Regions from separate parts of the Jeotgalibaca arthritidis genome, predicted to be linked through region 4. Evidence: predicted binding sites of a transcription regulator. Region 4 holds the regulator's gene; each other region holds the start of a gene.

Region 1 (8,431 bases), 290 kb from region 4:
ACAACGATCACGTCTGCTTTAATACCTGCTTCTGCCCATTTCGGCATAACTTCTTCTGCAGCACCGACTTCAAAGACAACATTGTCAATTTGGTTGTTTGCTGCATTTTCTTTGGCTACTTCAATCGCGTCAGGAACGATTTCCATTGCGTAAACTTGTTTCGCTTTTTGAGCTAATGCCAATGAAATTGTACCAATACCACAATAAGCATCAATCACTGTTTCTTCACCGCTTAGTTGAGCGGCTTCTAGTGCAAGCTTATAAAGGATTTCAGTTTGTAGTGGGTTAATTTGGTAGAAAGATTTTGAACTAACACCAAATGTTAAGCCTAATAATTGGTCATGGTAACGATCTTCGCCGTGCAAGATAATCGTTTCTTCGCCTAAAATCACATTGCTTCGTTTTGGGTTAACGTTTTGAACGATACTGACTACTTCTGGCAAAGCTTCCAAGATAGCTGGAATAATTTTGCTCATAGGGAATAGTTTCGCTGTACGTGTTACTAAAACAATCATCATTTCGCCAGTGTAATAACCGCGGCGAACCATAATGTGACGGATATTTCCGATATGTTTACGTTCGTCGTAAGCTTTCACATTGAATTCTTGCAGAATGTCACGAACTTTTACAATCGCTTCATCAATTTTTGGATCTTGAATATGGAAGTTTTCCATTGGAATCAATTCGTGAGTATTTTTACGGAAGAAACCTGTTTGCAGTTTTCCTTCTTTTTCACGAACCGGAATTTGTGCCTTGTTACGGTAGCCCCATGGCTCGTTCATACCGATTGTTGGTAGAACTTCGATATCTGGTAATTTTGCAATACGTTTGAAGTCTTGCGTTACCATATTTTGCTTGAATGCCAGTTGCGCTTCATAACGCAAGTGTTGAAGTGGCATCGTTCCGACACGTGTTCCTAACACGTCACGCGTTGGGATACGATCTTGCGATGTCGTTAAGCGTTCTTCAATACGAGCGAAGCCATATGATTTGCCTAATTTCGTTACCTTTACAATTGCCGTTTCGCCTGGTAAACCATCAACCACAAATAATGGGTAGCCGTCAACTTTCGCCACGCCTAAGCCTTCAGAGGTTAAATCTTCGAAGTTTACCTTAATCTTTTCATTTTTTTTAACAGGAAGTTCCTGATAGTTGTTCGTCATGTCTTGCTCCTTCTCGCTTCTATAATGAGTTCTTACTTATTATACATCAAAGAACGCCACTATTCTCTAAAAGCTTATCCAAGTCATGATTTAATTTTGAAAAAGGAATGATTTCTTGTGGTACGACGGGGATTTCCTCGACGAGCAGTTTTCTCATCCAAATGCAATCATACCAATTTTGGAACTTATAGCCACACTTTGGAAAATGGGCAATGGTCTCATAGCCTAGCTTCTCATGAAATCGGGGCTATTATTGGTTAAGTAAGGATTATCTCCTTCTGTGTAGGCGATGCAAGCAACGATTTGCAGAATATGCTGTTTTTTTAACAATTCTTCTAATATCTGGTAAAGTCGTTTGCCAAGGCCGTTTCCGCGCCTGTCTTGTTTTAAGTAGATGCTCGGTTCAGCGGACCAAGCGTAGGCTGCTTCCTTTCGAAAGGGTGTGGCGTAGGCATAACCGACCACTTCGCCCGCTTCCTCTGCCACTATAAAGGGGAAATCTTGGCTGATGCTCTGGTATTTTTCAAGAAAGTCTTGCCGGCTTGGAATGTCGTATTGAAAGGTTATCGCCGTATCGGTCACATAGGGTGTGAAAATAGCCAATAGGTCATCGATATCCGTTTCCTTTGCCAAGCGAATAATGGGTTGTGTCATTTTAATCCTCTAACTTTCATTAGTTCTTTGGTCACTGGTTTTCGAGTTCGCTAATCTCAATATTAACGGCTACTTTCGTACCACCAAATTCTTCTTCGATATAGTCTTGCACTTCTTGACTGTGGTAAAGCTCACCTAGTTTCAAAATGTCTGGATCATCAGCGTTTTCCGTTTGAGTGACTAGGATATTAATATTATTTTTAGTATCTTCGCCTGCTTCCTCATAGAAAAGCGAATCCTCCAACACATTCAGTCCACCTTCAAGGGCAATCGTATTGCTAATAAGAGCCGCATCCACATCCGCCAACACACGCGGTCCTGTTGTATCGTCGATTTCTTTAAAGACCAAATTCTTAGGATTGTCTGTAATATCACTAGTTGTACCAAGGGCATCAAAATCATCTGTTAACGTAATCAGCCCTGCTTTTTGTAATAAGAGTAAGCCACGCGACGCATTCGATGGATTGTCCGCAATCGCAATGACCGCCCCATCTGGCAAGTCGTCTAAGCTAGTGTATTGGTCGGAATAAACGCCCATCGGTTCTAAATAAGTGGTCGCAAAGGCAGCTAAGGATTCCCCCGACTCAGCATTAAAAGATGTTAAATAGGCCCATGATTGAAAGGCATTGACATCGACTTCTTTATCAGCTGTAGCTAGGTTCAACTGTGGACCGCCATCAATTTCTTCAACCTCGATTGTGATACCTGCAGCCTTAGCAGCATCTGAATTGGCAATAAATTCCCAAATTTGTGCATCTGATGCCTGTGAGCCCACAACAATAGTACGCTCTTCGGCTGCTTGTTGGGATGTTTCTTCTGCTGGTGCTTGGTCTTGGCAAGCTGCTAAAAATAAAGTGGATAGTGCTGTTATTGATAAAAATAAATGCTTCTTTTTCATATCATCATCTCCTATTTTTTAATGCATGGTCATGCCGCCGGTTACATTAATCGCTTGTCCGGTCATATAAGACGCCAGCGGACTAGCTAGAAATAGAACAACATTAGCGACTTCTTCGGGCTGAGCGGTTCTTCCAAGTGGCACTTGCGAGCAATCTTCTTTATATATGTCGTCGGCAGTCATCTTGCGGATGAGGCCACCTTCAATTCTTTCACGGTGTTTCATTTCTGTTTCCACGATACCGGGGCAGACGGCATTGACTAATATCTGGTCGGCCGCCAGTTCCTTGGCCATGGTTTTGGTGAGGCCTAAGACGGCGTGTTTGGATGCAACGTAGCTACCCATTGCGGTATAGCCATTTTTTCCGGCTTGGGAGGCAATCTGAATAATACGCCCACCTGCTTGCTTTTTCTGCAATAGTTTACCGACCTTTTTGGAAGTGAGGAATACGCCACGTGCATTAACGGCCATTACTTTATCCCAATCTTCTAGACTGCTATCCACAACTAAATCCATAGTGGAAATGCCTGCGCAGTTGACTAATATATCGATTTTGCCAAAATAATTTAAGCTTGTTTGAAGCCATTTATCAATATCGGCTTCATCAGTGATATCGACTTTTGCGGTCGCAAACTGTTTATTTTCTAGTTTAAAGTCTTCTTGGTAAGCATAGTCTGCTGAAATAACTGCGGCACCTGCTTGGCGTAATTTCTCAACAATAGCTGCCCCGATGCCATTTTTACCACCTGTGACTAAAGCCACCTGCTGACTTAAATCAATTTGAATCACGTCTACATCCTCCTTTTAATGATCAGAATGAAAAATAAAATTGTCTTGAACACAAAAAAGTCCTTAACAAACAGATCCGTTTGTTAAGGATGAAAAGATTATAGTTAGTCTTTACGTGTTACCACCTTATTTTGTGCCGCCTCACAGCAAGCACCTCACCAGGTACAATTATAATACCCTGTTTCTGTAACGGGAACGCCCGTCAATGTCTCAGGTTTAGCTAGCTAAACGGTCGACAAAGCCACTCAAAGATCATTTTCCAAACAATCGCCATCCCCTCTTCTCAGCTACCGAGGTTTTCTGTCATATATTGATTATCTGTACTTTTCTTTTCATTGTGTTTTTTTAATCATTCTCATTTATTTTTCATTTAAAAGAATGATACACTTGAAAATAGGCTTTGTCAATTCATTTTTTATGCAGTAATCCCACCGTCTGTAACGAATTCAGCTCCTGTTGAATAGCTTGAATCGTTTGAAGCTAAGAATAAGACTAGTTTGCTGACTTCACTAGGTTCAGCCATACGTTTCAATGGAATCATACCAACCATAGCTTGGATTTGATCGAAGGCATCACTTTGTTGAACCATTGGTGTGTTAATTACACCAGGATAGACAGAATTAACGCGGATATTGTATTGTGCTAATTCTTTTGCAGCCGCTTTAGTCATACCGCGAACAGCAAATTTAGTATCCGTATAACCAAATGCACCTCCTACTAAACCGTTGATTGAAGAAATATTAACGATTGAGCCGTTTTCTATTTTCTTCATCGATGGCACCACATACTTGGTACCAAGGAAAACGCTGACCTGGTTAATTGTAACCACTTTCATATAATCGTCCAATGAAGAATGCTCTACAGATAGTACAGGGCTGATACCCGCATTATTTACTAAAATATCAACTGGCCCAAACTGTTCTTCTGTTTCTGCTACAACCTGTTTCCAACCTTCTTCGTTGGTCACATCATGCTTAATAAAGTGCGCTGTTTCGCCCAATTCCTCAGCTATAGCTTGGCCTTTCTCTTCGTTAATGTCAGTTAAGACAACTTTGGCACCTTCTTCGATAAACAAGCGAACGTGTGCTTCGCCCATACCTGCTGCGCCACCTGTAATAATAGCAACTTTTCCATCTAGTTTTCCCATTGTAAAGCCTCCTATTACTATAATATGTCTTCATTTTACATCAGTGATTAGTAAAAATATACAACATTCTGTGTCATATTTTTCGTTTTAAATTATAAATTGACTATTTTTTCTTATAAACATCTATCTCACCAGTTTTCAATTTTTTTCAAAAAATGTTCCCCTAGCTTTTATATATCTTTAGATATAGTATATATAGTGAAGTTTTCAATAGATAAACACTATATATGGTGTTTAATCAGTATGATAGGAGTGATGGTAGTGGCTACAGAAATTTCCTCCACTTTAAAAAAAGGGTTTGACTCATTGAATCAAGATATCGAGCAATTCGAGGCTGTCTTTCCAATTACGGAAGACATGCATATTACTTATGACGGTGTTGCGCGCTTAGTGATGCTGGATCGCTACTCCTTTAAAGATACGAAAAAAGTCACTCTAAAAGAGGGAGACTTCGTCCTTTTAACGGTAAAAGAGGATCCTAAATATCCTGCTCGTGGTACGGGTACTATTCTATCGCTTGATTGGGATAAAGGAACCGCTCGTATTTTAGTTTCTGAAGAATACCAACAAAACATCGACACATTTGGAATGGAAGAAGAAGGTATTGTCACACGTTCCATTATCACTCTTGATAAACCGCTTGAATTATTTTATGAACAAATCGCCATGCGTAATGCCCATGGATTGGCTCAAGTTGAGATTTCTCCTAAAAAACGTTATGACGCTTTTGTAAAGTTTTATGAAGAACAAAAAGTGAAAAACTTTATCCCTGCTGGTCGCGTTTTATACGGAGCTGGTTCGGGTACAGATGTGACTTACTTTAACTGCTATGTGATGCCATTTGTTCCGGATTCACGTGGTGGGATTTCTGATCACCGCAAGGAAGTAATGGAAATTATGAGTCGTGGTGGCGGTGTCGGTACAAATGGTTCAACCCTTCGTCCCCGTCATGCTCTAGCGAGAGGTGTTAATGGTCGCTCATCTGGATCGGTTTCTTGGTTAGATGATATTGCGAAGCTAACTCACTTAGTTGAACAAGGTGGTTCACGTCGTGGTGCTCAAATGATTATGTTATCAGACTGGCACCCAGATATCGCTGAGTTTATTATTTCTAAAATGCAAAACCCACGTATTTTACGTTACATTATCGAAAACTTTGACGATGAACAAATCCGTACGTTGGCGCATGATAAATTAAAATTCACCCCATTTACTGCAAAAGAAACAAATATGTATACAGGTATTGTGAATTACAAAAATATAGCAGGTAACGGTGGTTTTGACGAGTCAGTGATTCGTGATGCTGAAATCAAGTTACGTGACGGCGGTACGTATTCCGTTAACGATCCTGAATTCTTAACAGGCGCTAATATTTCGGTATGCATTACCGATGACTTTATGGAGGCTGTTAAACAGGATAGTGACTATGCTCTACGCTTCCCAGATGTTGAACATTATTCCAAAGAAGAGATGGCAATTTACGACACGGAATGGGTAAACGTTGGTGATGTCCGTAAATGGGAAGAAATGGGTCATGCGGTCCGTACTTACCGTACGATTAAAGCGCGTGATCTGTGGAAACTAATTAATATTTGTGCTACTTATGCTGCAGAACCTGGTATTTTCTTTATTGATAATGCTAATAAGATGACAAATGCATCGGCATACGGCCAACAAGTTGTGGCAACTAACCCTTGTGGTGAGCAACCTCTTGCACCGTATTCAGTATGTAACCTAGCTGCTGTTAACTTGGCTGAGATGGTCAACAAAGACCTGCAAATGGTTGACTTTGCTAAATTGGAAAAAACAGTTCGTATGGGTGTTCATATGCAAGACAACGTTATTGATTCAACGCCTTACTTCCTAGAAGAAAACCGCAAGCAAGCTTTAGGCGAGCGCCGTGTTGGTTTAGGAATTATGGGACTGGCTGATATGTTAATCTACTGTGGTGTTCGTTATGGTTCTAAAGAAGGTAACCAATTAATCGATCAAGTCTTTGAAACGATCGCTGTAACAGCTTATGAAGAAAGTATTGAATTGGCAAAAGAACGTGGCAGCTTCCCATTCCTTGTTGGTGAAACAGGTCGTGAAACACAACAACTCCGTGAGAAGTTTGTTAACTCAGGTTATATGAAAGGAATGCCTGAACATGTACGTGAAGGTGTCTTGAAACACGGTATCCGTAACTCTCATCTATTAACGGTGGCACCAACTGGTTCAACGGGTACGATGGCTGGCGTTTCAACTGGTTTAGAGCCATACTTCAGTTTTTCTTACTTCCGCTCTGGTCGTCTTGGTAAATTTATTGAGGTGAAGGCTGAAATCGTTCAGGAGTATTTGGATCGTCATCCAGAAACAGATCCGAATAACCTGCCTGATTTCTTTACAACGGCTATGGAATTGTCGCCAGAGGAACACGTTGATGTTCAAACAACCATTCAACGTTGGGTTGATAGCTCGATTTCTAAAACGGTTAATGCGCCTCGCGGTTATACGGTTGAGCAAGTTGAGAAGATTTACGAGCGCCTCTATGATGGTGGTGCTAAGGGTGGCACGGTTTATGTTGATGGTAGCCGTGATTCGCAAGTGTTGACATTGAAGGCTGAAGAAAATCAATTCGACGATGTTGACGAAACAAATGAATCAGCTAAAGTGAATAAAGATAAAACATTCTTAGTTGAAACAATTGCTGACCTAGAATCAACAGATGTGACAATCGGAAATGAAATTGGCGATACTTGTCCAATTTGCCGAATTGGTACGGTTGAAGACTTAGGTGGCTGTAATACATGTAATAACTGTGCTGCACAATTAAAGTGCGGTTTGTAATAATGAGTTAAAAAAAGAGCGAAGACGGTTTTAGCATCTTCGCTCTCTTTATGTTGTGTGGTTTGTGTATGTTTTGGAAGTTCGGGGGGTATTTTTGCACTGAACTTCCGTAAAATGCCTTTTTGAGTGAGTAGAAACTGATTTTTGACTCTCTATTCACTCTAAACTGCTAAAGCTTACAGTTATTTGCTTTCAATCAAGTCATGGTATACTGTCAGTACTAGATTATAAAGGATTTGAACATATGAGCAGAGAAGAAATTAACCAAAAATTGGCGATTCTTCCCGAATTGCCAGGCTGCTATATTATGCGTAATAAGGATAACGACATTATTTACATTGGTAAAGCTAAAAATCTTCGGTCACGCGTGAAATCCTACTTTCACTCCAAGCATGAAGGTAAAACAGCTTTGTTAGTAGCGGATATTGATCATTTTGAAATCATCGTAACAAAGACGGACAAAGAATCTTTGCTACTTGAAATTAATTTAATCAAGCAATACCAGCCCAAATATAATATTAAATTAAAACAAGGAACGATGTATCCTTATCTAAAAATAACCAATGAAAAAGACCCTCAACTCATTATCACCTCTATTGTAGAAGATGATGGCGGGGTTTATTTTGGACCTTATCCAAACGTTTACGCAGCTAGCGAAACACAACAATTTATTCAAAAAGTCTATCCCCTTCGTAAATGCAATAAGGGACAAAAGCGTGCCTGTCTCTACTACCACATGGGACAGTGTATCGGTTGCTGTGACCACGAGGTTCCTAGAGAAGCATACGATGAACAAATCAAACGTATTTCACACTTTTTAAATGGTGATGTGAAAGAGATTAAACAAAATCTTGTCACTAAAATGCAAGTTGCCGCCAATGATATGAACTTCGAGCAAGCAGCTGAATACCGCGACCAAATCCGTTACATTGAAGCAACAGTGGAAAAACA
Region 2 (8,431 bases), 830 kb from region 4:
ACTAAAATGGTATCCCTGTTCGATTCCCCACGCATCACAATTTATTTTTAGTTGTTTTAAAATATCTAGCGTTAATTGTTTCGCTTCTGGATTTGTTTCCCAATTAGGTCCGTAGAAGGTCGTTGCAACTTCATAAAGGCCAATATACCCCAGTGAAATGGTCGCCCGCTTCTGTTTAAAGAGTTGATCAACATCTTCGTCTGCTGCCAGTTTATGACCCCAAGCACCATTCATATATAAAATAGGTGCTTGATCAGGCTTAGCTTCCTTCACTCTCTCAATACGGTAAAGTAGAGCATCCTTTACAATCGCCACACGTTCTTGGAACAATTCCCAAAAGGCTGTTAAATCACCTTTTGATTCCATGGCAATGCGAGGTAGATTCAGAGTCACAACGCCCAGATTCATACGACCGCTATTGACTTCTCTTCCCTCTTCATCCTTCCAACCTTGTAAAAAAGAACGACAACCCATTGGTGCCTTATAAGAACCGGTTAACTCAACCAATTTATCATAGTTTAAAATATCCGGATACATCCGTTTTGTCGCACATTCCACTGCCAGTTGCTTAACATCGTAGTTAGGATCTGTTGGTCGGTAATTAATCCCTTTACGAATACCAAAAACAAGTTTAGGGAAAATAGCCGTTCGTTTCTCCTTGCCGAGCCCATCTAAACGGACGCGTAAAATCGCTTTTTGGATTTCACGTTCATAACGGTTGGTTCCTAAACCAAAGCCAAATGTAACAAATGGTGTTTGCCCATTAGAGGTGTAAAGAGTATTCACTTCATACTCTAAACTTTGCATCGCATCGTAAATATCTTTTTTGGTCTTTTCCCAACTATAAGTTTCACGTTGTTCAGCTAATACCCATTTTTCAGCATCTTCCATATGCTTGTTGTAATTTAATTCAGCGTAAGGAGCCAGTAATTCATCCACTCGGTCCGCACTCGTTCCACCATATTGGCTACTTGCCACATTGGCAATAATTTGGGCCATTTGAGCAGCTGCTGTTTGGATTGATTTTGGTTGTTCAACTTCAGCATTTCCAATTGAAAAGCCCGTTTCAAACATATATTTAAAATCGATCAAGCAACAATTGGTCATCGGTGAGTAGGGATGGTAATCTAAGTCGTGGAAGTGAATATCGCCTCTCAAGTGAGCATTTTCTACATGAGCTGGTAGCATTCTGAGTCCAATCGCCTTTGCCGTTACGCCCGCTGTTAAATCACGAATTGTATTAAAGACACGACTATCCTTATTGGCATTCTCATTTAAAATCGTTTCATCCGCTTGAATTAATTGTTGAATACGTGATTCAATATCACGTTGCGCAATACGTTGTTCTTGTTTACGGATACGATAGGCGTGATAAGCTTGTGCGACATCTAATTCATCTTGTTTAATGAGCGCTTGTTCAACCCATTCATGGATATCTTCCGTTGACGTCATCGACACATCTTGCAGATAAAGTTGCTCAATAACAGCCGTTAACAACTCTTTCATCCGCTCTGGCGACGATAATGACTTTCCCTCATTCGCTTGTAAAACAGCATCCACAATCTTCTGTTTATTAAAAGAAACAATTCTCCCGTCTGATTTCTTCACACTTAGCTGCTGGATAAACGCTTGTATTCTAGACTGATCTACCACACTTTCCACTTGCTTGCCCTCCTTATGTTAAAACCGCTTGTCTATACTATATATAGTGTCAATTAAAAACAATCATCCTATATATTGTGCTGAAACCAGTTTATCATACTCTCTTAAATGAGTAAACGATAATAAATTGCTAAGGAAAAGCATTGAGGAATGGGCTAGTCCCATAGCTTCAGAGACATTCTATTAATTTATTAGTTATTTAATCCTCTACTCTTGACAAATTCTCCAACATAAAGACGGTTAGGATTTATCAAGCCTTTACTAATTTGAGTGGTCCATTTATCTTGGCGATTACCATTTGTTCTTTCTTTGTAGTAATCCATAGTTGTTTGGTTATAGTCTTCTAGTTGGTTTTTATAGTGAGTTGGATCAGACTCATAGCTATTTTCATGATAGACATTTACTCTCGGCAAACGTGGTTTTTTATCATTAATAACAGCTGGATAACCAACTGCTAAGCCAAATAGCGGCACACAATGGTTCGGAAGGTTTAGAATTTCGCTCACCAAGCCCATGTCATTGCGAAGTCCACCAATATAACAAATACCCAGTCCCATCGACTCTGCTGCCAAAGCCGTATTTTGTGCTGCTAAGGCTGCATCAATCGAGCCAACCATAAACATTTCGGTACTTTCAATTGATGGTGTTACGTCAACCTCTTCCATTTCACCAATCATTTGGTGGCGGTACATATCCGCACAAAAAACAAAGAAGTGGCCACTATCGACAACGGTGTTACTATTAATCGCTAATTTAGCTAAGGCTTGTTTTTTATCCGGGTCGGTTACTCCAACAATCGAGTACGCTTGTAAATAGGACGATGTCGAAGCTGCCTGCGCGCAATCAACTAGCGTTGCAATTTGATCCTTAGTTAATGCCTTATCTTCAAAATCTCTCACTGATCGGTGATTTAAAATAGTTTCAATCGTTTGATTCATTCTATTTCCTCCCTATAAATTAAAAAGCTGAGAACAGGTTCCCAGCTCGCTTTATTTTTATTAAACGTATTCCAAAGGCAGCCCCACGACGTTGTTTCACGAATAATGCTCGGATGTTCTGCGACATCCTGTGCTGATTCGTTCCAGTTGCCATAGCCGTTGTAGCTTTAGCTGCTTACGGATATGGTATGCGTTAGAAGATTCGGGGCTAAACGCCTTTTTTCCCACTCTCTTGTTAATAACCTGGTGTTAAGTCATCACGGTCAACGCTATTATAAAAATGACGCCAATCCATATAGCCGCTATCTAAACCGCGAAGCAATACTTCAGCCGTTCCAATATTAGTTGCTAATGGAATTTCATACACATCTGACAAGCGAATAAGGGCTGTCACATCAGGCTCATGAGGCATCGCTGCCAATGGATCACGTAAGAAGATCACTAAATCCATTTGATTTTCAGAAATCATGGCACCAATTTGTTGGTCTCCGCCCAAAGGTCCAGACTTGAAGCGTGTCACTTCTAAGCCAGTAGCTTCAGAAATTTTTGACCCTGTTGTGCCGGTAGCATACAATTCATGCTTTTCCAAAACAGGTTTATATGCTGTACATAAACGAATGATTAAATCTTTTTTTCTATCATGTGCAATTAATGCGACTTTCATAAATACCCTCCTTAAAATGACCTTCCTTACAATTAGTATAACATGTTCTTAAACGTTGCAACCGAAGAAATATTTCTTACAATCATTACAAACAATTCATATTTTCTTCATATTTAGGGGTTACTATACAAATAAGCCAATCACAAACAATCTTTTTATTCTTTGCTCCTCCAAGTAAAGAAAACTCCTTAAGAAAAGATGCTGGGTTCTATCCCAGCATCTTTTTTAGTGTCGTCTATTTATAGTGAAAACGTGCTCCAAAAGTCAGCCCCGACATGCGTTTTGTCGCACTCTCTCTTTTTGTGTCTATCTGTATCGTCTTTTTTGTTTAAATTGTAAGGCGGGTATGAGTGTTAATCCTGCTACGAGAGCGAGTAAATCACCGGTATTTAAGGTGGTTACTAACCATTGAACCTCTTCTGGTAAAACTAATGGCAGTTGTTGAACCACGACTGGTAATAAAGATAATACTAACGCCGGTATCGCAATAACCGCTAAAAGAGAGACGTCAACAGCTTTAAACCCACTCCAATAGAATAACAGAGAAAGGTATAAGCCTGTCAAAAATGGCAAGAGAAATAATAAAATGGCCTGCAGAAATAATTCTTTATTTTCGAGTCGAAGTTGCCACAGAATATGATTCTCGACATAATCTCTCCCCAATATGACTAAAATTAATCCTGCTAACCAAACAATCTTTCCAAGCCACGATGAAAAATCAATCTTTCCCATTTTGTCCCCTCTTTAGCTGTTTTTATTATCAATCATCATCCACACTGATTTGACTATCGAGCATCTCAGCTCTACCAGTAGATGTTATCACATTTGACTGCATAGCGTCTGTCATATCGACTATTGTTTCCGCTGAGTGATCCTGAACGACTGCTTCTTTTTCTTTATTGGGTTGGTACTTTGCGCCATTCACTAATAAAACGATGCAACCACTCTCTACTTGTTCTTGATAATGATAGAGCGGATCATCGTCGGTTTTATAATCAGGGTCCGTTCGTTGAGCAATTTGCTTTTCAGAAGAACTAACTAAAACGTCCTTTTCTGTTTGAATCGGAATACCTAATTTTTCCGAATAGGCCAATACCTTATCTTCACGAGTGACCAGTGTCATGTCCGAATTTGTAAACTGTTTTGACCGAAGTTCTTCTATGACAGCAGCAACATCATCCACACTATCGTAGCAACCGTAAACGAGTCTATTTTGTTCAGTCATCTTTCTTCCTCCTTCGTCATGCCTAACTCTATTATACCGCCTCATAAAAACCAACCCAAATAATCTTACTATTTCTTTATCAAAAGCTTCATATTTTTTTCATATTATTGGATTATTATATCCTTAAGCCAAAAGAAATAACCATCTTTTTTATTCTTTACTCCTCCAAAATAAAGAATAACTCCTTTGAGAAACCCCTGCTGAACAGCCAATCAGTAGGGGTTTTTATTTCTTTCGTATTACTTTTTCCATGTGCGTGGTGTGAAAAGAATAAGGATTGGAAATAGTTCTAAGCGCCCTGCTAGCATAGCAAATGACAATGTCACTTTCGATAAATCACTTAGTTCAGCGAAACTGAAAAGTGGCCCCACTTGTCCCAATCCAGGGCCAATGTTATTAATCGTTGCGGCAACTGCACTAAAGGTTGTTAAAAAATCAAACCCCTCCAAACTCACAATCAGAACTAGAAAAGCAAATAATACCATATAGACGACAAAGTAATTCGCTACAGCATGTTTCACAAGTTTATTTAATGGTTTTTTATCATATTGAACACTTATAATTCGATTGGGTTGACCAACACGCTTAATTTCCGCCATAAAAAGCTTCCCAAAAATAACAATCCGTGAAATTTTCAGACCGCCTGCTGTAGAACCCGCACTTCCCCCGAAAAACATTAACAACAGAAGAATCATTTGGGAAAACATCGGCCATGATCCAAAATCAGCCGTAGAAAAACCAGTTGTTGTTATAACAGAAGAGACCGAGAAGAATACGTCACGCACCATTGTTGAAAATGATGTATAGGAGTTTGCTAGATTTAAACAGATCATTCCTACTGCACCTCCTACAATGAGTAGATACCATTTCAATTCTTCGCTCTTGAAGACTTGTTTAACTTGCCCAATTAAAATCAAATAGTACAAGTTGAAATTAACCCCAAACGCGAGCATCCCCCATCCAATCACCCATTCACTATAAGGGCTTTGATAAGGAGCCACGCTACCGTTCTTAATCCCAAATCCACCGGTACCTGCCGTTCCGAATGCATGAAGTAATGCGTCAAATAAATCCATGCCCCCAAGTAGTAATAAAACGACTACCACAGCTGTCATTGCAAGGTAAATAATATACAAAATCCGTGCTGATGAAGACAATTTGGAAACCAACTTTCCAAAAGTTGGACCCGGAGTTTCGGCTCTCATAATATTAACCGACTGAGAATCCATTTGCGGTAAGACTGCTAAAGCAAATGCCAAAATCCCCATCCCACCGGTCAAATGTGTGAAACTCCGCCAAAACAAACTTGAGTGCGCGAGCAACTCGACATCGACCAAAATACTTGAACCTGATGTGGTAAACCCACTACTTGTTTCAAAAAAAGCGTCAACTAATGACGGGATATCACCATTAATAACGAACGGTAACCCGCCGAAGAAGGAAAATAATATCCAGGACAAAGCCACGATAACTAATCCTTCGTGGGCCGTTAACCGTTTACTCTCTGGTTTCTTCCAACTTAATAGTTGCCCTAACACTATTAAGAGTAAGGTAACTGACAAAAAACTCCACTTATAATGCCACGTTTCTTGATAGATAAAGCTGACTAAGAGAGGAAAAAGAAGAAGGACTGCTTCAACCTGCAATAGTCGAGCCGTAACGTATCGAACCATTCCAATATTCATATACATTCCCTCCTATTTCAAAATATCATCGATATCATCAAAGTATTTCTCTTTGGTAATAATAATGATACGGTCATTTGGTTTAATGATATCTTGACCAGAAGGAATAATTAATTTTTTATCGCGAATGATATACGCAATTAACAAGTCGTCTCTTGTTTTTAATTGTTCAATTGGTTTATTCGTCACGCGACTCGTTGCTTTAACTTTAAACTGAATGGCTTCAGCTTGATTGTCTGCTATGCGGTACAATGCTTCTACATCAGAAACAGACGTATTCCCCAAGCTACGAACAAAATGAAGAATGGTATTAGCAATCACACGTTTAGGTGTTACGATACTTTCCATACCAATTGTGTCGAATATTTTCAACAATAACTCGCGGTTTACTTTTGTGACGATTTTACCGACTTTTTGTTGCGCAGCATATAGCGAAGCAATAATGTTCTCTTCATCCACGCCTGTCAGGGAAATGAAGGCATCATAGTTCTCAATTCCTTCTTGTTGCAAAAACTCTTGATCAGTTCCGTCTCCTAAAATGACTTCTACGTTCGAGAAACCAGCACCTAACCCTTCAGCAACTTCACGATTATGTTCAATCACCTTGATGTCCATCCGTGACTCTTCTAGCAGCTCCAGTAAATAATAGGTCAAACGTCCACCACCAATAATGAGTACCGATTGAACTTGGTTCTTTTTGGAACGGACTTTTCGATAAAACTTCCGCAAGGTTGTTGCTCCACCAATTAAGTAAACATGGTCACCAACTCTTATTTGATTCTGTCCAGATGGAATAATCGTTTCACCTTGACGGCGAATAGCTCCCACTAAAATATCACCATATTTTGGTCGGAAATCATTTAAGGGTAGATTCGCTAACGGACTTCGTTCGGTAACTTCAATTTCAATTAATTCAACCTGATTATCCCCAAACGTCTGAATACTCAGAACTGTTGGATATTTAATAATCCGAGCAATGCTACGAGCCGATTCTAGTTCTGGGTTAATCATCAAGTTTACTCCCAAACTCTCCCTTACATATTGGAAATGATTAGAGTACTCTGGGTTCCGTACACGTGCGATTGTATAACGAGCCCCTAAACTCTTCGCTAAAATACAAGCCATGATATTTACTTCGTCTTGGGGCGTTACCGCAACAAAAATATCACAATTACTTACACCAGCTTCTTGTTGGATATCATAACTAGCGCCATTACCGACAATACCTGATATATCATTCATATTAATTAAATTCTCTAAGCGAGTCTCATCTTTTTCTATTAAAATAATATCATTTTCACCTGTAGATAATTCTTCACAGAGAACTGAGCCAACCTTACCACCGCCTGCAATGATAATTTTCATGTCAAACGTCCTTTCTATTACAATGCTATTATTATGATACAATTAGCGTATTTTTGCACATGATACCTTCTTTTGCAACAACATAATATTAACTGTCAAAAAACAGCTACTAATTCCGATTATTAATAACAAAATTTATTTATTTCATTATACCTCATCAACCTGAATTATCTTCATTAATGCTGTCATACGGTGCTCAAGTATTCCAGCGTCAGTTGTTCGTAGCAGTTTAATGTTTAAACTAAAACAACAAATACCAATCCGTTTTAAATAACGAATTGGTATTTGCTGTCGTGTTCTTTTTTACCATTTAGATAAAAATCATATTGAAATAATCCTTTCTGAGATAAAACAAAAAAGCTATTTTTTGTCACAATCCTACCCGCTTCTCCAATTCTGGTGTGTAGCGGTTCCCAACAATCGTAATTTGGCGGGTCGCTTCATCAATCTGCGTTAACTCCTTTGCTCGCCGCAATTCCCTTTAATAACTCTACGAAGGCTTGGTTTGCTTTCAGCGCCTCGGGTTTGAAACGCGGGTAGATACGACGGCCATCCTTTTCGTCAAACTGAGTATGTTCATCAAAGCTCCCCGTCAAGAATCCTTTACCCAAAGGACTGAAGGTTACTAGGCCGATACCCAATTCTTCTAAAACCAGAAATAGTTCTTTCTCAGGCTCCCGCCACCAAAGTGAGTATTCGTTCTGTACAGCCGTAAGTGGCTCTACTTGATGGGCTTTGCGAACAGTCTGCACACCTGCTTCAGATAACCCCCAATGTTTGATTTTGCCTTCTTTCCGAAAATCTTGCATGGTCTGAGCTACATCCTCAATTGAGACATTTGGATCCACTCGGTGCAGGTAATAGAGATCAATAGCTTCCACCTATAGTCGTT
Region 3 (8,431 bases), 950 kb from region 4:
AAAATCGCCGCCACATTCCTTTAATATGTTCTTGTTTCTTTTCACGATCTTGATCAACCGTATCGATAACTTCCTTCGCTTGGTAACCTGATTCATGAACTGCATCCATAATCGCCTTTGTAGAAATACGATCAGCCGGATATTGAACTGATAATTTTTCTGTGGCTAAGTTAACAGAAGCATAGCCTTCTCCAACTAATTTCCCAACTGCCTTTTCTACGGTCTGGGCACAGCTAGCACAGGACATTCCTTCTATATCAAATACTTTAGTTGTCAGCGGTTCGATAGCTTTATAACCAGCTTCAGTTATCGCTCGCTCAATTTGGGTAAAATCAATAGCATGTTTTGAAGAAACAGTTAGTTTTTCAGTTGCTAAGTTAACAGAGGCTTGATCAACCCCTGCCACTTTAACTGCAGCTTTTTCTACTGCCTGAGCGCAACTCGCACAAGACATTCCTTCTATATTATAAGTCTCTTGTTTCATGGTCTCACTCCTTTTATTAACAGTGGCACTGGCCGGGTATACAGTTACAGGCAACAGAAGATGGCGCTGTCTGTCGTTTTTCTTGAATAATAGTAGCTAGTTTGTCTAAATCTGCTTGACTCAGTTGAGAGTCTTCCACCAAATTAGCTAATACATGTCCTACCTTTGTTGAACAAATATGATTAAGAACAGCTGAGGTCATTGACTGAATACTTTCTTCTTCAGTTTGGATTGCTGAGTAAAGATATTTATTACCTTCTTGTTCAGTAGAAACAACGCCTTTATCCACTAGACGTCCAATTAATGTTTTTATTGTTGCAGCTTTCCAACTCATTTTTTCCATTAATACATTGCTAATAAAACGACTCGTTACAGGTTGGTTTGTCCAAATCACTCGCATAATTTCCCACTCTGCATCAGATATTTTGCTTTCAATTGCTTGTTGCATCGTACGATTACCGCCTTTCGTTTACATTTGTAATCAACTCATATTTATAGTTTACATCCGTAAACGATTTTTGTCAACAAAAAAACCACTAACCTATTAGCTAGTGGTTTCTTGTCTTATAAAACTTTACCTGGATTTAACAGATGGTTAGGATCAAACACCGATTTGATATTCCTCATCAATTCAAGATTAACATCAGCTGTCATTTGATGGAAATAGTTTTTTTAATGACTCCAATCCCATGTTCTGAAGATGGTAATCCACCAAGTTCATGGATTTTTTGATAGATTTTTTTAAGAACAAAGTCACGTTTTTCTTCCCATACAGCCTGACTTTGGATATCACCTCTCGTAATACAAGTGTGTAAATTCCCGTCACCAGCATGGCCGAAACTAATTAGCTTCAAGCCGCTCTCTTCCTCTAATACTTTCGTATAGTTATAGAGGGTAGCGATATGATTAACTGGAACAACCTCATCCATTGTCACCTGTTCCGAATAACTCACAACAGATGTGAGCAATTGATCTCTTAAAAACCATGCTGTATGCTCTTGGCTAGGATCAGTCAGTGGTAATAATTCAATACAATGATGGTTTAAAACACTTTGTTCAAGCAATTTAACCCTTTGTTCAATCGATTCATTACTATCTCCATCTAATGTTATCAAGAGATAGGCTTATCCTTTTTGATTTGGAAAAGCTAATTTATTTTCTTTTTTACCTCATGCAATGGCTCCTCTTTATTTGCAAAATCTACCATAATATAGTCTCCCTTTTATCTAGTTTAAAAGTTCTTCTATTGTGTCTAACAAGCTTTCTGTTTCATTACTGCCAATTTCAGTTTTTGATACGGCCTTCACATCAGGATGGCCATTTGACATAACAAAGCTATGACCAACTTCTGTTAGCATTTCAATATCATTTGGGCTATCTCCAAAAGCAGCTGATTCTTCCTTTGTGATACCCCATTTTTCTTGAAGGATACGGATCCCACGCCCTTTATGCATACCTGGTTGAATCAAATCAACAAAACCAAAGCCACTCGCTACTGGGATTAAATCACCATTTAGTTCACCATGTAAATAATCTAGTACTTTAGGAACTTCTTCTTCTGGAAATGCTGTAGCAAATTTAAAAATATCATCGTTAATATTATCAAAGTTAGTAACTTGAACAAGGTTACGGAAATATTTTTGGAACATTTTATAGTAATCACTAGGAATATCGGTATGAACATAGGCACCATTTTTACCACATAAGATAAACGGCACGTTTCCATACTCTCTAAGTGTGTGTATCGCATGACTAACCACGTCCATCGAGATAAGAGCACTATCTAATTCTTTCCCATTTTCAATAATATAAGCACCATTTTCTGCGATAAAAGTCATTTGATCATGGTAGTCTTCTAAATAATATTTTAATTGGGGAAACTGATTACCGCTCGCACATACAAAGCGAACGTTTTTTTCTTTCATTTGAGTAAACAGTTTTGAAAACCGTTCTCTATTATATTCTTTTTCTGAATTTAAAAAGGTACCGTCCATATCTACTGCAATTAATTTTACTGCCATCTTTATACTCTCCCCTATTCCATTTCAAATCGTACCTATCTATTCTACCAATAATCGGCCTCATTTTACAGCCTTGCATGATATCCTTACATATTGTTCTTTCAACTTCAATAAATCACTTATCAGAATATTAGCTACATCCCAGATGAGAATGCTATTAGAAAATAACTTATTTTTTATCTTCAATATGTTGTTATGCTATGATATTTTCTATGCGTATTATCATGATTGATTGGTGATACACTGAAAAAACTAATCCGTTCTGTTCCTACTCGTTTGCTGACAGCAGTTGTTGTGTTAGCAGGTATTGTTTCTAATATTGCATCAGATGCTGGTTATGTGGTTGTTATCCCACTAGGTGCCATTGTATTTGCTGGTGCTGGACGCCATCCGATTGCTGGTTTGGCTGCTGCTTTCGCTGGAGTTTCTGGTGGATTTTCCGCTAACTTGATAATTGGACCGACAGATGCCCTTTTAACAGGAATTACGAATGCTGCTTTAGAAAGTGCTAATATTGATTACAGCATGTCTGTTACAGGTAACTGGTATTTTATGATTGCTTCTACAGTTATTTTAACGATTGTTGGTACATGGGTCACAACGAAAATTATTGAACCTCGTTTAGGTCAATATAATGGTGAGTATATGCCTGATGATGAGCCGTTAACTGAATTAGAAAATAAAGGTCTTCGCCGCGCCGGTATAGCATTACTTATTTTCATTGTCATTATGGCTGTCATGCTGATTCCTGAAAATGGTGCACTACGCGCATTGGATGAAGCAAGTGGACAAATGACAATGGACTATTTCTTAAGTAATGGCCTCATTTTCGCTATCTTTTTCCTATTTGCTATTCCAGGTCTTGTTTATGGTATGACAATTGGGAAAATTAAGAGCAGTCACGACTTCGTCGAGAGTATGACAGAATCAATGAAATCAATGGGATCTTATATTGTTTTGGCATTCTTTGCTGCTCAGTTTATTAATTACTTCTCATATACTAATTTAGGAACGATTCTATCTGTTGAAGGTGCTGAGTTTCTTGAGAACATCGGCTTTAAAGGATTACCTTTAATTATTTCATTTATTGTTCTAGCAGCATTTCTTGATTTATTTATGGGATCTGCTTCAGCTAAATGGGCAATTATGGCTCCTATCTTTGTGCCAATGATGTTCAACTTAGGATTAACACCTGAATTAACACAGATTGCCTATCGTATTGCTGACTCAGTTGTAAACATCATTACGCCACTGATGAGTTACTTCGCAATGATTTTAGTCTTTATGAAACGTTATGATAAACGCAGTGGATTAGGAACGTTGATTTCTACTATGTTACCTTATTCAATTGCTTTCTTTATTTCATGGGTTCTTTTACTAGTTATTTGGTACTTCACAAGTATTCCAATAGGACCAGACGCTTACATGCATTTTAGATAAAAAATAAACTTGGAAAAGTAGCTGATTATGGCTGCTTTTCCAAGTTTTTTATTGATTATTTATTAAAGTGTCGAATAGGTAATCAAACTGGCACCCACTCAGCATTTCTTGTTGCCAATTAAAAAATACCCAGACAATTATTAGCTGTCTGGGTATTTTTTCTCATTATTTTGCTGTGAAAGCAGCCATCGCTTCTGTCGAGCGTGCTTCAGCTAATGCATTTTCAATAATGTCTAATACGGCCTGTTTGTCTTCCATACGTTCAACAATATCGTATTGATCAATTGATAATTTAATTTTCGCACTGTAGTCATAATCTTGATACCATTGCTCATAGTTATCATAAAGTAAACGATAATAAGCAAGTAAATCTGGATTATCATCAATTTGCTCGAAATCGCGACCACGTTTTTTAATACGTTCTAAAATCATTTCAAATGAGCCATCCAAGTAAATTAACAAATCTGGCGCTTTTTTAGGAATACCATCTAGTTCTTCCATCATATTATCTAAGAGATCATTATAGATATCCATTTCTTCAACAGAAATGTTTCCTTGTAAATGATTCACCTTAGTAAACAAGGCATCTTCATAAATGGAACGGTCCAGAACATTATTATTGTCGCTTAGAGCGGCTTTAATGCTTCTAAAGCGTGCATTTAAAAAGAAGATTTGTAGGCTAAAAGCCCATTTTTCTTGGTTTTCATAAAATTTATCTAAAATTGGATTATGGTCAACACTCTCATAAAACGCTTGTGTCCCCATTTCTCTTGCTATGAATTCTGTATAGGTTGATTTACCTGCTCCAATCATACCTGCCAAAACGATCACACTCATCAGATCCCTTCCCTTTTGTTAAAATAACAACATTTAGTATTGTATCATTTCCAATAAGCAATATATAGTATTTTTTTATGATAATCCGAATAAAAAAGCTCTCAGAAAGGAGTCTTCTGAGAGCGTCAATTATTATTCTGCTGAATCTACATAGTTTTGGTAGAATTCTTCTACTTTAGCTGGATCAGCTACTAATTCATTTCCTGTTTCAACTAATGGACTAACAGTTGAGTAAGCTTTTAGTTTGTTACCAGCGTATGCTGCGTTAATTTCATCTTGGTTAATCGCATATAAAACTGCCTTACGCAAGTCAGCACTGTCAGAAACGTCACGGCCACTTGTATTAAATAACATATAAGCTACACCGTTACTTGGAATACTTTGAAGTGCTAGAGCTTCTTCGCCTTCTACGATATCATATTTCGTTTCATCCAATCCGTACAATAAGTGGATTTCACCAGAACGTAATGAAGATAGCGCACTATCTAAATCGGCAATAAAGCGAACAGTGACGTTAGCAATATTAGCTTCGTGCTCTGTTCCTGTCATGTAAGCTGGATTTTTTTGGAAAACAGCTTCGTAGTCATTCTTTTGAATCATCGTATATGGACCACTTGTATAAAGGTGGTTATCGTAAGTTGCGCCTTCTGTTACAGCACGTTGATCACCGTAAGCAATATCTGTATTCACATCGTAGCTTGCTACATCATACGTATTGATTGCTGTCACTTGTTTCTCAGAAACAATACCTGCTGATTGGTGAGCTAGGTAGTTTAATACTTGTGGGAAAGGCTCTGTTGTTGTCAACTTAAGCACTTGGTAACGACCTGCTGCATTATCCACTTGGTCTACTGCTTCAACTGCTTCAGTTAAACCAGCAGGTAAATCAGCTTCCAAAGCTTCAAGAATGGTTGCTGAACCATCAGATAGTTGAGCTGATTCTAATTCGCTTAAATCGGTTACCAATTCTACAGTATTAATATGTTCGTGCAATGAGTATGTACGGTGGTCAGGGACTGAATTTGCATCTTTAGCACGGTTTAGTGAGAAGATAACATCTTGTCCGCTAACTAATTCACCTGTATCGACAGCTTGATTGTTTTCTACTTTTGCAAAGTTAATATCATCTCTTAACACAAAGTAATAGTCTGAATTACCTTCAGCAATCGCATGGCTGTATGATAATGAACCGTCAGAAACAACCTTATCGTCATCTGTTAAGTTCACTAAACGCACATACATATTCGTATTTAATTGGTTGATTGAACCATCATTTCCTTTAATTGGGTCAAGTGATGTTAAGTTCCCCATTGTTTGCGTTAATAGCAACGTATCCGTGTCATTTAGGGACTCGTCAACAAAAGAAACTGGTTCCCAAGCAAATGCACGTGATTTCGATAGACGAATAGAATCTGCTTGTAAGACATTTTTATTAAAAGCTTGTGCTTTTAAAGACGTATACAAGGGAACGATATAAGCATTCTCCGTTACTAAAACATCTTCCAACTCTTTATAAGTTGATACATACTCTTCTGGTGTTTCAAGAGCTGCTTGATTAATTAAAGCATCGACATCAGGGTTTGACATAATACTATAGTCCCCACCTGTAATAAATAGTGAACGAACCGCATAGTCAGGGTTACCTGTTACTGTTGTCCAGCTCGAAATAGCTAGATCATAGTTACCTGCTTCTTTTTGAGCGGTAAAGCTCGCATAATCAGGTTGGGTATTTAATTTGACATCAAAGCCATTTTTAATCAGTTGATCACGAACAATGTTCATATCCGTTTCATTTGCACTTGTTCCTAAAATTTCAATCGTTGTTTTTTCGGCAACATCGACTGTTGCAGAACTGTCTGTATTACCAGATGTTTGATTCGCATCGCCTTCAGTTTGAACCGAGCAAGCTGCCAATACCATAGCAGCAGTTGCAATAAAAGGTAGTAATTTTTTCTTCATCTTTATTCTCCTCCGTTTGTTGTTTTTTAATTCAATTTAGGATCCGTTGCATCTCGCAAACCGTCCCCTAAAAAGTTGAATGATAATACTAGTAAAATAATCGCCAAGCCTGGATAGATAGCCAAGTAAGGGTTGGTTTCTAAATACTCACTACCAATTCTGAGGATATTCCCCCATTCTGGCACATGAGCTTCAACGCCTAGTCCTAAATAACTCAAACTACTTGTTGAAATAACCGCCGTTCCGATTGTTAGAGTGGAACGGATAATCATTGGCGCCATAGCATTTGGAATAATATGTTTACGGATAATAAACAGATTGCTTTGTCCCAGTGAACGAGCAGCCTCTACATATTCGTAATTAGCAACTTGCATCACGTTTGCCCGCATTGTTCTTGCATAAGATGGAATGGATCCTAAACTTAGTGCAATAATTAAGTTGGTCGTTGAAGCACCAAATGCTGCTACAATCGTAATCGCTAGTAACATTCCTGGTATAGCATAAAGCACATCTAACAATCGCATGATGATGCTATCTGTACGATTACCGTAAAAACCAGAAATAGCTCCTAGACTACCACCTAAGAAAAATGGTAGCAATGTCGATAGTAATCCGACAGAAAGTGAAATTTGTGAGCCAAAAATAATCCGCGAGAACACGTCTCTTCCATAATTATCTGTTCCAAACGGGTAAGCTAATGATGGTTTTTGCAAGATATTTTGGTAGTTATTTTGAACAGCAAAGGTTTGACTAAAGGTCCAATTGCTCGTGACTGCCATAGCAACTAAGAAAGTGATAAAGAACAGGCCTAGTAAAGCCGCATGGTTACGCGTTAACTTTTCTCGGACACTTGTTTGACGTCTTTCTCCAGATAAGTTTTGATCGAAACGCACCATCGAAACAACAACAAACAATGCTAATACATTTCCAGTTATAGTTGTTAGACCTAGTAGAACAAGCAAGGTATGTTTCAATGGTTTAGACCAGCTATACCATTGATCCCCCTTTATTAAAATAAAAAGGTGGAAAAGTAAGATGGCAACCAATCCATAGAGGGTTGGTAAAAACGTATTTGAAACAAAGGGTTTAAATAAATTTAAGCCACTTACCACAATCATAACAAGGTCAACCAACACCATATAAATACTATAAATATAGGCTGTCGTTATTACCTTTTTCACTAAGAACAAAGCTGATATGAAACTAAAGATATTTCCAGCTGCTAATCCTAGTATAAAGAGCACAGCTGAAAGGCTGATCAATCGATTTGGCTGCTCTAAATTAATCCGATTTCGTTTAATTAAAAAGACTAATAAACTATGTAGACTACTAACGACAATATTGACGGCAGCTGCCACTAATAAAATAGGTTGAAATGCTGTTATAGATAATAGTAGAAAGACAACAGCTAAAGCCCATGACAAGCCGTTATTAAATTGCATTTGATTTATAATCTGTGATACACGATAACTTCTCATTTTATCTCCCCCCTACTTCCCATATTGTCCATTTTGAATATTTGAGCGAATACGAGGGTCTAAGAAACTATAGAGCATATCAACAAACATATTAACGATGGAAAGGATGATAGCAATATAGATAACCCCGCCCATCACACTCGGTATATCTGGGATAAATTGCTTATCTACTATATAACTACCAACACCATTAATATTAAATACTTTTTCAG
Region 4 (8,431 bases):
AAGTATTGCCATTACAGGATCACATGGAAAAACATCAACAACAGGCTTATTATCACATGTTTTAGGTGGCATTAAACCCACATCATACTTAATTGGTGATGGAACGGGCTACGGCCGTGAAGATGCAGATTTTTTTGTATTGGAAGCATGTGAATACCGTCGTCACTTTTTAGCATATTCTCCTGATTATGCAATTGTAACGAATATTGATTTCGACCATCCTGATTATTATACCGATATTAAAGATGTTTTTTCAGCTTTTGAAGAATTTGCTTCTCAAGTGAAAAAAGGGATTATTGCATGCGGAGATGATTTGTATATCCGCCATTTTAATCCAGATTATCCGGTTATGTTTTATGGGTTTAACAGCGACAATGATGTTGTGGTAACGAATGTTGAAAAAACAACAGCAGGATCTATTTTCGATGTAACTATTAAAGGCGCATACTATGGCCGTTTTAGTATTCCATCATTTGGCGACCATAATATCTTGAATTCTTTAGCAGTGATTACGTTCTGTTATTTAGAAGGATTAGACAAAGAAGCTGTTCAAGCCCAATTAACAACCTTTACAGGTGTGAAACGTCGCTTTACTGAAAAAGTTGTGGAAGATATGGTCATCATTGACGACTATGCCCATCATCCACAAGAAATTAAAGCAACTCTGGATGCAGCTAAGCAAAAATATCCACAACGTGATATTATTGCCGTATTCCAGCCACATACCTTTACGCGTACAGTGGCATTGATGAGTGAATTTGGGGAAGCCTTGAATGAGGCCGATGCCGTATTCTTATGCGACATTTTCTCTTCTGCTCGTGAGCAAAAAGGAGATGTTTCTATCCTTGATCTAGCTGGAAAAGTAGAAAAAGGGGCCGAAATTCTTGTTATTGACAATATGTCACCATTATTAGCCTATAAAGGTGCAGTGGTGATTTTCATGGGTGCCGGCGATATTCAAAAATTCGCTGCGTCATATGAAGAGCTACTAAGCCACAGTGTGAGACGTACAAACTAACTGATACTAAAAGACGGGAGAAATCCCGTCTTTTTTTGTAGACTAGGGGATTATAAGTTCAGCCATCAATGTCTAGCTCCCAAGTCCTGACCTAGTGAAAAAAAGATAAATTTGCCCCATTGCGCGCTTCGCTGCTCGCTAACGCATATCATTCGACTAACCCGCTGAAGCGTGAAGTCTCCTGAAAATTCAGGGTCAAATTTCCTATTCTTTTCATAGGTCAAGGCGGACTTGTCCGCTTTTCTTATTAAACAGGCTGGTAGAATCGCTTGTGATAGATAAGTCGGTTAGAGTTTGCTAAAATAAAGATAATCATAAGTGTGCAGAAAGGAACGATAGCTATGGCGTTGGAGGATATTAAAATCGGTAAAACGATTGATGAGATTGAAGAAGGGGATTCACTGAGTGTAACGGAAGTCATTGAATTGAAAGATATTTTACTCTATCTAGGATTGACAAATGACAACAATCCGCTCTATCTTCAATATGATTACACGCAATTGACAAAATATAAAAAACCAATTGTGCCAGCTGTCTTGATTATTGGAATTTTAACAAGTAATGTTTCCAAACATCTTCCAGGACCAGGTTCAAATGTGGTTGATGTCTCACTCGATATATTAGAACCCATCCACCATAGTACAACGATTACCTTTGAGTTTGAAGTAAAACGGGTAGATGAACGAAGAGAGCAAGTGACGATTGCGGTAGAAGGAAATTCACTTTCAGGTGATCGCTTGTTGGAAGCTGAATTAATTGTTGAGACACCGGAAAAACTGATTGTTTCACATCCGGAAACCATTGAATAAAAATGAGAAAGTTGGTTTTAAACAGATGGCAGAAAAAAAGAAATTATTATTATTAGACGGAAGCAGTTTGGCTTTTCGATCGTTCTACGGTTTATTAGATTTAAATCGTTTTAAAAATCAAAATGGCTTGCATACCAATGCCTTATTTGCTTTTAATCGCTTTTTAGATAAATTGTTAGAAACAGAAAATCCAACACATATGTTGGTTGCATTTGATGCAGGGAAAACAACTTTCCGTACAGAAGCTTACAAAGAATACAAGGGTGGCCGTCAATCGATGCCGTCAGAATTGGCTGAGCAATGGCCTTATTTTAAAGTATTAATTGATGCACTAGGAAGTAAAACCTATGAATTGGTTAATTACGAGGCTGATGATATTATCGGAACTTACGCAAGGCAAGCAGAAAAGCAAGGCTTTGATGTTGTTATTATAACTGGTGATAAAGATTTGACTCAATTAGCTTCAGACCAAACGCGAGTGGATATTACGGTTAAAGGAGTTTCTGAATTAAAGGCTTATACACCAGCTTCTATTCGAGAGGAAATGGGAATTGAGCCCCTTCAAATCATTGATCTAAAAGGCTTGATGGGCGATACATCGGATAATTATCCAGGTGTTAGAAAAGTTGGCGAAAAAACAGCCCTTAAATTAATCCATGAATACGGCTCAGTTGAAAACCTTTATGACCATATTGATGATATGAAAAAAAGTAAAATGAAGGAAAACCTTATTGAAGATAAGGACAACGCCTTCTTATCTAAGCAATTGGCAACCATTGATGTCACTACACCGGTTGAAATGGACCTTGAAGAACTAGCGCTTAGTGAGAAAGATCATGAGAAACTAGTAGCCTTTTACCGTGAAATGAACTTCAATAGTTTCTTAGACAATCTCGGTCATTCAGAAGAAGACCAGTCTGAAGCCTTTAAAGACATCCATTATGAACGTGTGGAAGACATTACAGATAAACATTTTAGCGATAAAATGGGTCTTTATGTTGAAATGCTAGACGACAATTACCACTACGGCAAAATGATAGGTGTGGCTTGGGGAGATGCCAATCATTTATATGTCGCGCCAATCGAACACATTTTAGAATCAGAAGCCTTTAAAAAATGGGCGGCAGATGATAGTAAAGAGAAACTTGTTTATGATGCCAAACGAACGATAGCGATGTTACACTATGGCGGTATTAGCTTAAGGGGCGTATCGTTTGATGTTTTATTAGCGTCGTACATTATTAATACCAATGATAGTGGCAGTGATATTGCAGCTGTTGCTCAAGAGTATAACTATACGGATGTTTCTTTTGATGAAACGATTTATGGTAAGGGTGCTAAGTTAGCTGTACCTGAAGATGAATCGGTTTTGTTTGAGCATTTAGCTCGAAAAGTTCAAGCTATCTTGAAACTAGAAGAACCGCTACAAATCGAACTAGAAAAAAACAATCAGCATGACCTTTATTTTGATATGGAATTACCACTTGCTAAAATTTTAGCCAAAATGGAATTAAGAGGAATTAAGGTAGAGCCAGAGAAATTGGAGAAAATGAAAGTAGAATTCTCTAAACGATTAGATGAAATGGAAGAAGCAATCTATGAAGAGGCTGGCGAACCCTTTAACGTCAATTCACCAAAGCAGTTAAGTGTTATTTTATTTGAAAAAATGGGACTGACACCAATTAAGAAAACGAAGACAGGTTTTTCAACAGCCGTTGATGTGTTAGAAAAATTAAGTGCGACAGCGCCTATCGCTCAAATGATATTAGATTATCGCCAGTTAGCTAAACTACAATCGACTTATGTGGAAGGGTTATTGAAGTTTATTAAAGCTGAAACAGGTAAGGTACATACACGTTATGTGCAAACATTAACCCAAACTGGACGGTTAAGTTCAACGGATCCTAACTTGCAGAATATTCCGATTCGCATGGAAGAGGGGCGTAAGATTCGCCAAGCCTTTGTGGCTGAAAAAGAAGGGTGGAAGATTTTTGCATCTGACTATTCTCAAATCGAATTGCGCGTATTGGCTCATATCTCAGGTGATGTTCATATGAAGGAAGCCTTCGTTGAAAATCAAGATATCCATACCTCAACTGCTATGCGTGTCTTTGGTATCGAAAATGAAGCGGATGTCGACAGCAATATTCGCCGCCAAGCAAAAGCTGTAAACTTTGGAATCGTTTATGGGATTAGTGATTATGGACTGTCACAAAACTTGAATATTACACGTAAACAGGCTAAAGAGTTTATTGACCGTTACTTTGAGAAATACCCAGGCATCCAACAATTTATGGCTGATATTGTTGAAGAAGCTAAGGAAAAAGGATTTGTGGAAACACTCTTCCACCGCAGACGTTACTTACCCGACATTACGAGTAGTAACTTCAACTTACGCTCATTCGCAGAACGAACTGCGATTAACTCGCCTATTCAAGGATCAGCAGCCGATATTATTAAAGTGGCAATGATTCGTATGGAAGATGAGATTGAAAAACGTGGCTTACAAGCAAAAATGCTCCTACAAGTACACGATGAGTTAATCTTTGAATGCCCTGAAGAAGAAGTGGCTATTTTAGAAGAGCTTGTCCCGCAAGTGATGGAGCATGCGGTTGAATTAAGTGTGCCGCTAATTGTCGATAGTAATTACGGTGATAGCTGGTACGAAGCAAAATAAATAATCATTCAGAAAGGAAAATAGGCGTGCCTGTTTTCTTTTCTGTTCTTATAAGGAGAAGATAAGTATGCCAGAACTTCCAGAAGTAGAAGTTGTTCGCAGAGGATTAAATCAAACGATTGCCCATTCGACGATTAGTCATGTGGATGTCTTTTGGAGTCGCATGATTACACCACCATTTTCATCTGAAAAATTTAAAGACGTATTAGCTGGTGAAACCATTCATACGGTTGAGAGACGAGGCAAATATTTGATTTTCCTATTGGATAACTGGGCTATGGTTTCTCATTTGAGAATGGAAGGCAAATACGAAGTCGTTGACAGTAAGGAAGACTATAAAAAGCATACCCATGTGGTTTTTCATCTAAGTGACGGCAGGGATTTGCGTTACCTTGATGTGAGGAAATTTGGTCGTTTTTCACTTGTACCCATTGATAAGCAAGATGATTACGAACCCTTTAAAAAATTAGGTCCAGAACCAACAGCAGAAAGTTTCCGTTTTTCAGATTTTAAACAGCGCTTATCTCGTACTAGTCGTGCCATTAAAACGGTTATTTTAGACCAGCACGTGGTGGCAGGTGTCGGCAATATTTATGCGGATGAATCGTTATTTGAAGCAGGTGTTAATCCTCAAAAACCAGCCAACGAGTTGAATGAAACAGAAAGTCGGCAACTTCATCAAGCTATTATAGCGGTTATTGGCCGGGCTGTTTCAGCAGGCGGTTCGACCATCCGAACCTATAAAAACAGCTTTGGTGAAGAAGGGCATTTCCAAATTTATTTAAATGTTTATGGGAAAAAGAATCAAGCTTGTCCACGTTGCGGCACGCCAATTGAAAAAATAAAAGTCGGCCAAAGAGGCACTCATTTTTGTCCCAACTGCCAGTATTACGCTAGTGAACAAGAGGGGGACAAGTAAATGTTTGTACTTGGTTTGACAGGCTGTATCGCAACTGGGAAATCAAGCGTATCGCGCTACTTAGCCTCTAAAGGAATAGCCCTTGTAGATGCTGATATAGGAGCTCGCCAAGTGGTTGAAATAGGTAGTCCTGGCTTACAGGCCATTGCTGACTATTTTGGTCCAGACGTGTTGTTGGAGGATGGCAGTTTAAATCGAAAAAAATTAGGCAGCCTTATTTTTTCAGATTCTGAAAAAAGAGCAGCCCTCGATGGCTTATTGGACGGGTATATCCGCCAATGGATGCGTGATCAAATTGATTTTCATCGTCAAAATGGCGTTGATTTATTAGTATTAGATATTCCGCTCTTATTTGAAGCAGGCTACGAGCCTCTATGTGACGCTATTATGGTTGTTTATACGCCAAAGGAGTTACAGTGTCAGCGTTTGATGCAACGTGATGACTTAACCAAAGCTCAAGCCATTGACCGCATGAACAGCCAACTATCGATAGAGATAAAAAAAGAAAAAGCAGATATTGTCATTGATAATAGTGGCGATTTGGCAGAAACCTACTTACAAGTTGATCAATGGCTAGCTAAAAGAGCTGTTGAAAACTAGCCCGAGCTCTTGATAAATATGGTATAATTGCCGTAATAAAGAAGACTAGAAAGGGGTTAAGAAGATGCAATGTCCAAAATGTCATTATAATGGAAGTCGGGTTGTGGACAGCCGCCCCATCGATGATAATAACTCGATTCGTCGCAGACGTGAATGTGAGAGTTGCCACCATCGTTTTACAACATTTGAACGAATTGAACAATCACCATTATTGGTTATTAAAAAGAACGGCACACGTGAAGAATTTAGCCGTGAAAAATTGTTACGTGGTCTCGTGCGGTCGTGTGAGAAACGCCCAATTGCACTGGAACAATTAGAAGACTTAGTCAATACCGTTGAAAAAGAAATCCGCTCACAAGGTGAGAATGAAATTTCATCTCTAGAGATTGGCAAGTATGTGATGGATGAATTGGTAAAAATTGACGATGTTGCTTACATTCGATTCGCCAGTGTTTACCGCCAATTTTCAGACCGTCAAACCTTTTTAGATGAGCTGAAAAAATTGGAAAAGAAAGAACCTCGTGAAGCGGATGCCCCAGCATCAGGGCAAGATGGAGAGGATTCTTAACCATGACTTATCCTTGGAAAGAATTAAGCCCAAAAGACCCATTGACGGTTCGCCAAACTGCCTTTATTTCTGATAGTGATAAAACGATAGTCACATTCTTATATCAACCTATTATCGGGCCTCATGCTTATAGTTTATATATGCTGTTGTTAGCCGAAGTGGCGGGTGGCCTTTATAAGAGTGAAGACCGCCTTCATGCTGATTTGTTGAGCACATTAGGGCTAGGTATTCCAGAGCTTTATCAGGCTCGGGTTCGTTTGGAAGCCATTGGATTATTAAATACCTATCTTAAAAAAGAGGGCGATAAGCATTATCTTTATGAACCATGCCCACCTCTGACGAGTAAGCAATTTTTTGAAGATGATTTAATGCGTCTATTGTTAATGGAATATGTGGGAGAGAACAAACTACGATTACTACAAGAAAAGTTTACTTATCCACTCGTTGATCAAGCACATTTTCAAAAGATTACGAAGTCATTTTTAGATGTCTATGATTTATCGAGTCAAGCTTATAGCAATAAAGCTCAAGTATTGCCACAAGGGCAGGCTTATCTACAAGCTAAAAATGGCCAATCACCTAAACTAAGTACAGCGACATTTGATTTTCAATTGTTAAAGCAATTCTTACAAAAGGAATTTTTTAACCAGGACGCTTTAACAGACGAGGTTCAATCTGCCATAGTCGTTTATCACCACATGTATGGTCTGGATGAAATGGCAATGGCGAACCACTTACTTCGTGCAGCTAACTTGGAAACAGGTCACATTAACTTAAGAGAACTCGAAAAAAGTGTTTTAGATGCGAGAGACCAGCCTGTTCATCCTGCTATGCCACTGCAAGATAAGGTGATGTCAACGATTGAGAAACAGAGCCAGAAAGCTGATGACCGCAAAAAAGAATTAACACAAGCGGGTTATACACCGGCGGAAATCGCGTTAGTTCTCCAAAGCGAACGCATGACACCGATGGCTTTTATTAACGGGATAAAGAAGCAAAAAAATGGAACTGTTACGTCTGCTGAGAAGAAATTAGTGTCTGTCTTACTAGCAGACCACAAATTAGAGCCAGCTGTTTTGAATATGCTTATTTATTATTCCTTAGTCATTCAAAAGCACCCGACTTTGGTGAAAAATATCGTTGAGGCGATTGCCAATGACTGGACACAGTCTAATGTGACTAAACCTGAGCAAGCTATTGAAAAAACCAAACAGTTTGTAGGTCAGAAAAAAGCTGCTGCAGAAAAACGAGAAGAAAATCGCTCAGCCCGTTACTACGGTAAAAATGTGGTTCGAAAGGTTGAGAAATTACCTGATTGGGCCAAAGACAATCAAGGTCCTGTTACGGAAGAATTATTACCAGAAGACGTTCAGAAGAAATTTAATGAACGATTGAAGAAATTTAGAAATAGTGGAAAGGCAGGGGATTCATGATGGATCATGTGGGAAAAGGATTTCGAAATTATATGAACCGTCCCGGTAACAGTGAAAAATTTGAACAAATGGTTCAATCCATTCTTGCCGACTCCGATGTTCAACTCTTTTTGTCTAAACATGAAGACCAATTATCGCAAGCAATGGTAACCAATAGTTACTCAAAATTGCATGAATTTGTTCAAGAAAAAAGAAAGTTAGCAAGAGGGGAAGACGGGCAAAATCCTGGTTATATCCCTGAACTTGCGATTAATGCGGGCTATATTGATGTGGTTTATAAACCAAGTCCAGATACGATACGTAAGGAACGTGAGAAAGAATTGCGCAGTCGTATTAACTCGATTAATATCTCTAAGGACGCGCGTTCTGCCACCATGGAGAAGTTTTTACAGACTTCTGATAGAATG

The links. Region 4 encodes NrdR, which represses ribonucleotide reductase genes. Its sites were predicted from a motif close to ACACNATATATNGTGT; they were not measured.
Region 1: G7057_RS07455 (vitamin B12-dependent ribonucleotide reductase) is a predicted target of NrdR. The motif match lies at 4,870-4,885, and genes of this name have one in related genera.
Region 2: nrdD (anaerobic ribonucleoside-triphosphate reductase) is a predicted target of NrdR. The motif match lies at 1,697-1,712, and genes of this name have one in related genera.
Region 3: G7057_RS01710 (deoxynucleoside kinase) is a predicted target of NrdR. The motif match lies at 4,838-4,853, and genes of this name have one in related genera.

The regions. Positions count from the first base shown of each region.
Region 1 is NZ_CP049740.1:1,459,426-1,467,856, reverse strand. It holds gene rlmD (23S rRNA (uracil(1939)-C(5))-methyltransferase RlmD) at 1-1,163, opposite strand, end outside; gene G7057_RS07475 (GNAT family N-acetyltransferase) at 1,389-1,817, opposite strand; gene G7057_RS07470 (MetQ/NlpA family ABC transporter substrate-binding protein) at 1,849-2,715, opposite strand; gene G7057_RS07465 (SDR family NAD(P)-dependent oxidoreductase) at 2,734-3,504, opposite strand; gene G7057_RS07460 (glucose 1-dehydrogenase) at 3,920-4,651, opposite strand; gene G7057_RS07455 (vitamin B12-dependent ribonucleotide reductase) at 4,913-7,480, shown strand; gene uvrC (excinuclease ABC subunit UvrC) at 7,725-8,431, shown strand, end outside.
Region 2 is NZ_CP049740.1:911,170-919,600, forward strand. It holds gene nrdD (anaerobic ribonucleoside-triphosphate reductase) at 1-1,662, opposite strand, end outside; gene nfsA (oxygen-insensitive NADPH nitroreductase) at 1,854-2,600, opposite strand; gene mgsA (methylglyoxal synthase) at 2,836-3,264, opposite strand; gene G7057_RS04540 (hypothetical protein) at 3,571-3,996, opposite strand; gene G7057_RS04545 (hypothetical protein) at 4,025-4,489, opposite strand; gene G7057_RS04550 (TrkH family potassium uptake protein) at 4,729-6,174, opposite strand; gene trkA (Trk system potassium transporter TrkA) at 6,187-7,539, opposite strand; partial or broken gene G7057_RS04560 (aldo/keto reductase) at 7,983-8,431, opposite strand, start outside.
Region 3 is NZ_CP049740.1:343,526-351,956, forward strand. It holds gene G7057_RS01685 (heavy metal translocating P-type ATPase) at 1-484, opposite strand, end outside; gene G7057_RS01690 (CopY/TcrY family copper transport repressor) at 501-932, opposite strand; partial or broken gene G7057_RS01695 (FAD-linked oxidase C-terminal domain-containing protein) at 1,049-1,599, opposite strand; gene G7057_RS01700 (Cof-type HAD-IIB family hydrolase) at 1,711-2,505, opposite strand; gene G7057_RS01705 (AbgT family transporter) at 2,734-3,945, shown strand; gene G7057_RS01710 (deoxynucleoside kinase) at 4,111-4,782, opposite strand; gene G7057_RS01715 (ABC transporter substrate-binding protein) at 4,915-6,741, opposite strand; gene G7057_RS01720 (ABC transporter permease) at 6,768-8,219, opposite strand; gene G7057_RS01725 (ABC transporter permease) at 8,232-8,431, opposite strand, start outside.
Region 4 is NZ_CP049740.1:1,745,610-1,754,040, forward strand. It holds gene murC (UDP-N-acetylmuramate--L-alanine ligase) at 1-1,018, shown strand, start outside; gene G7057_RS08795 (hotdog family protein) at 1,360-1,827, shown strand; gene polA (DNA polymerase I) at 1,853-4,504, shown strand; gene mutM (DNA-formamidopyrimidine glycosylase) at 4,572-5,423, shown strand; gene coaE (dephospho-CoA kinase) at 5,424-6,023, shown strand; gene nrdR (transcriptional regulator NrdR) at 6,088-6,591, shown strand; gene G7057_RS08820 (replication initiation and membrane attachment family protein) at 6,594-8,024, shown strand; gene dnaI (primosomal protein DnaI) at 8,024-8,431, shown strand, end outside.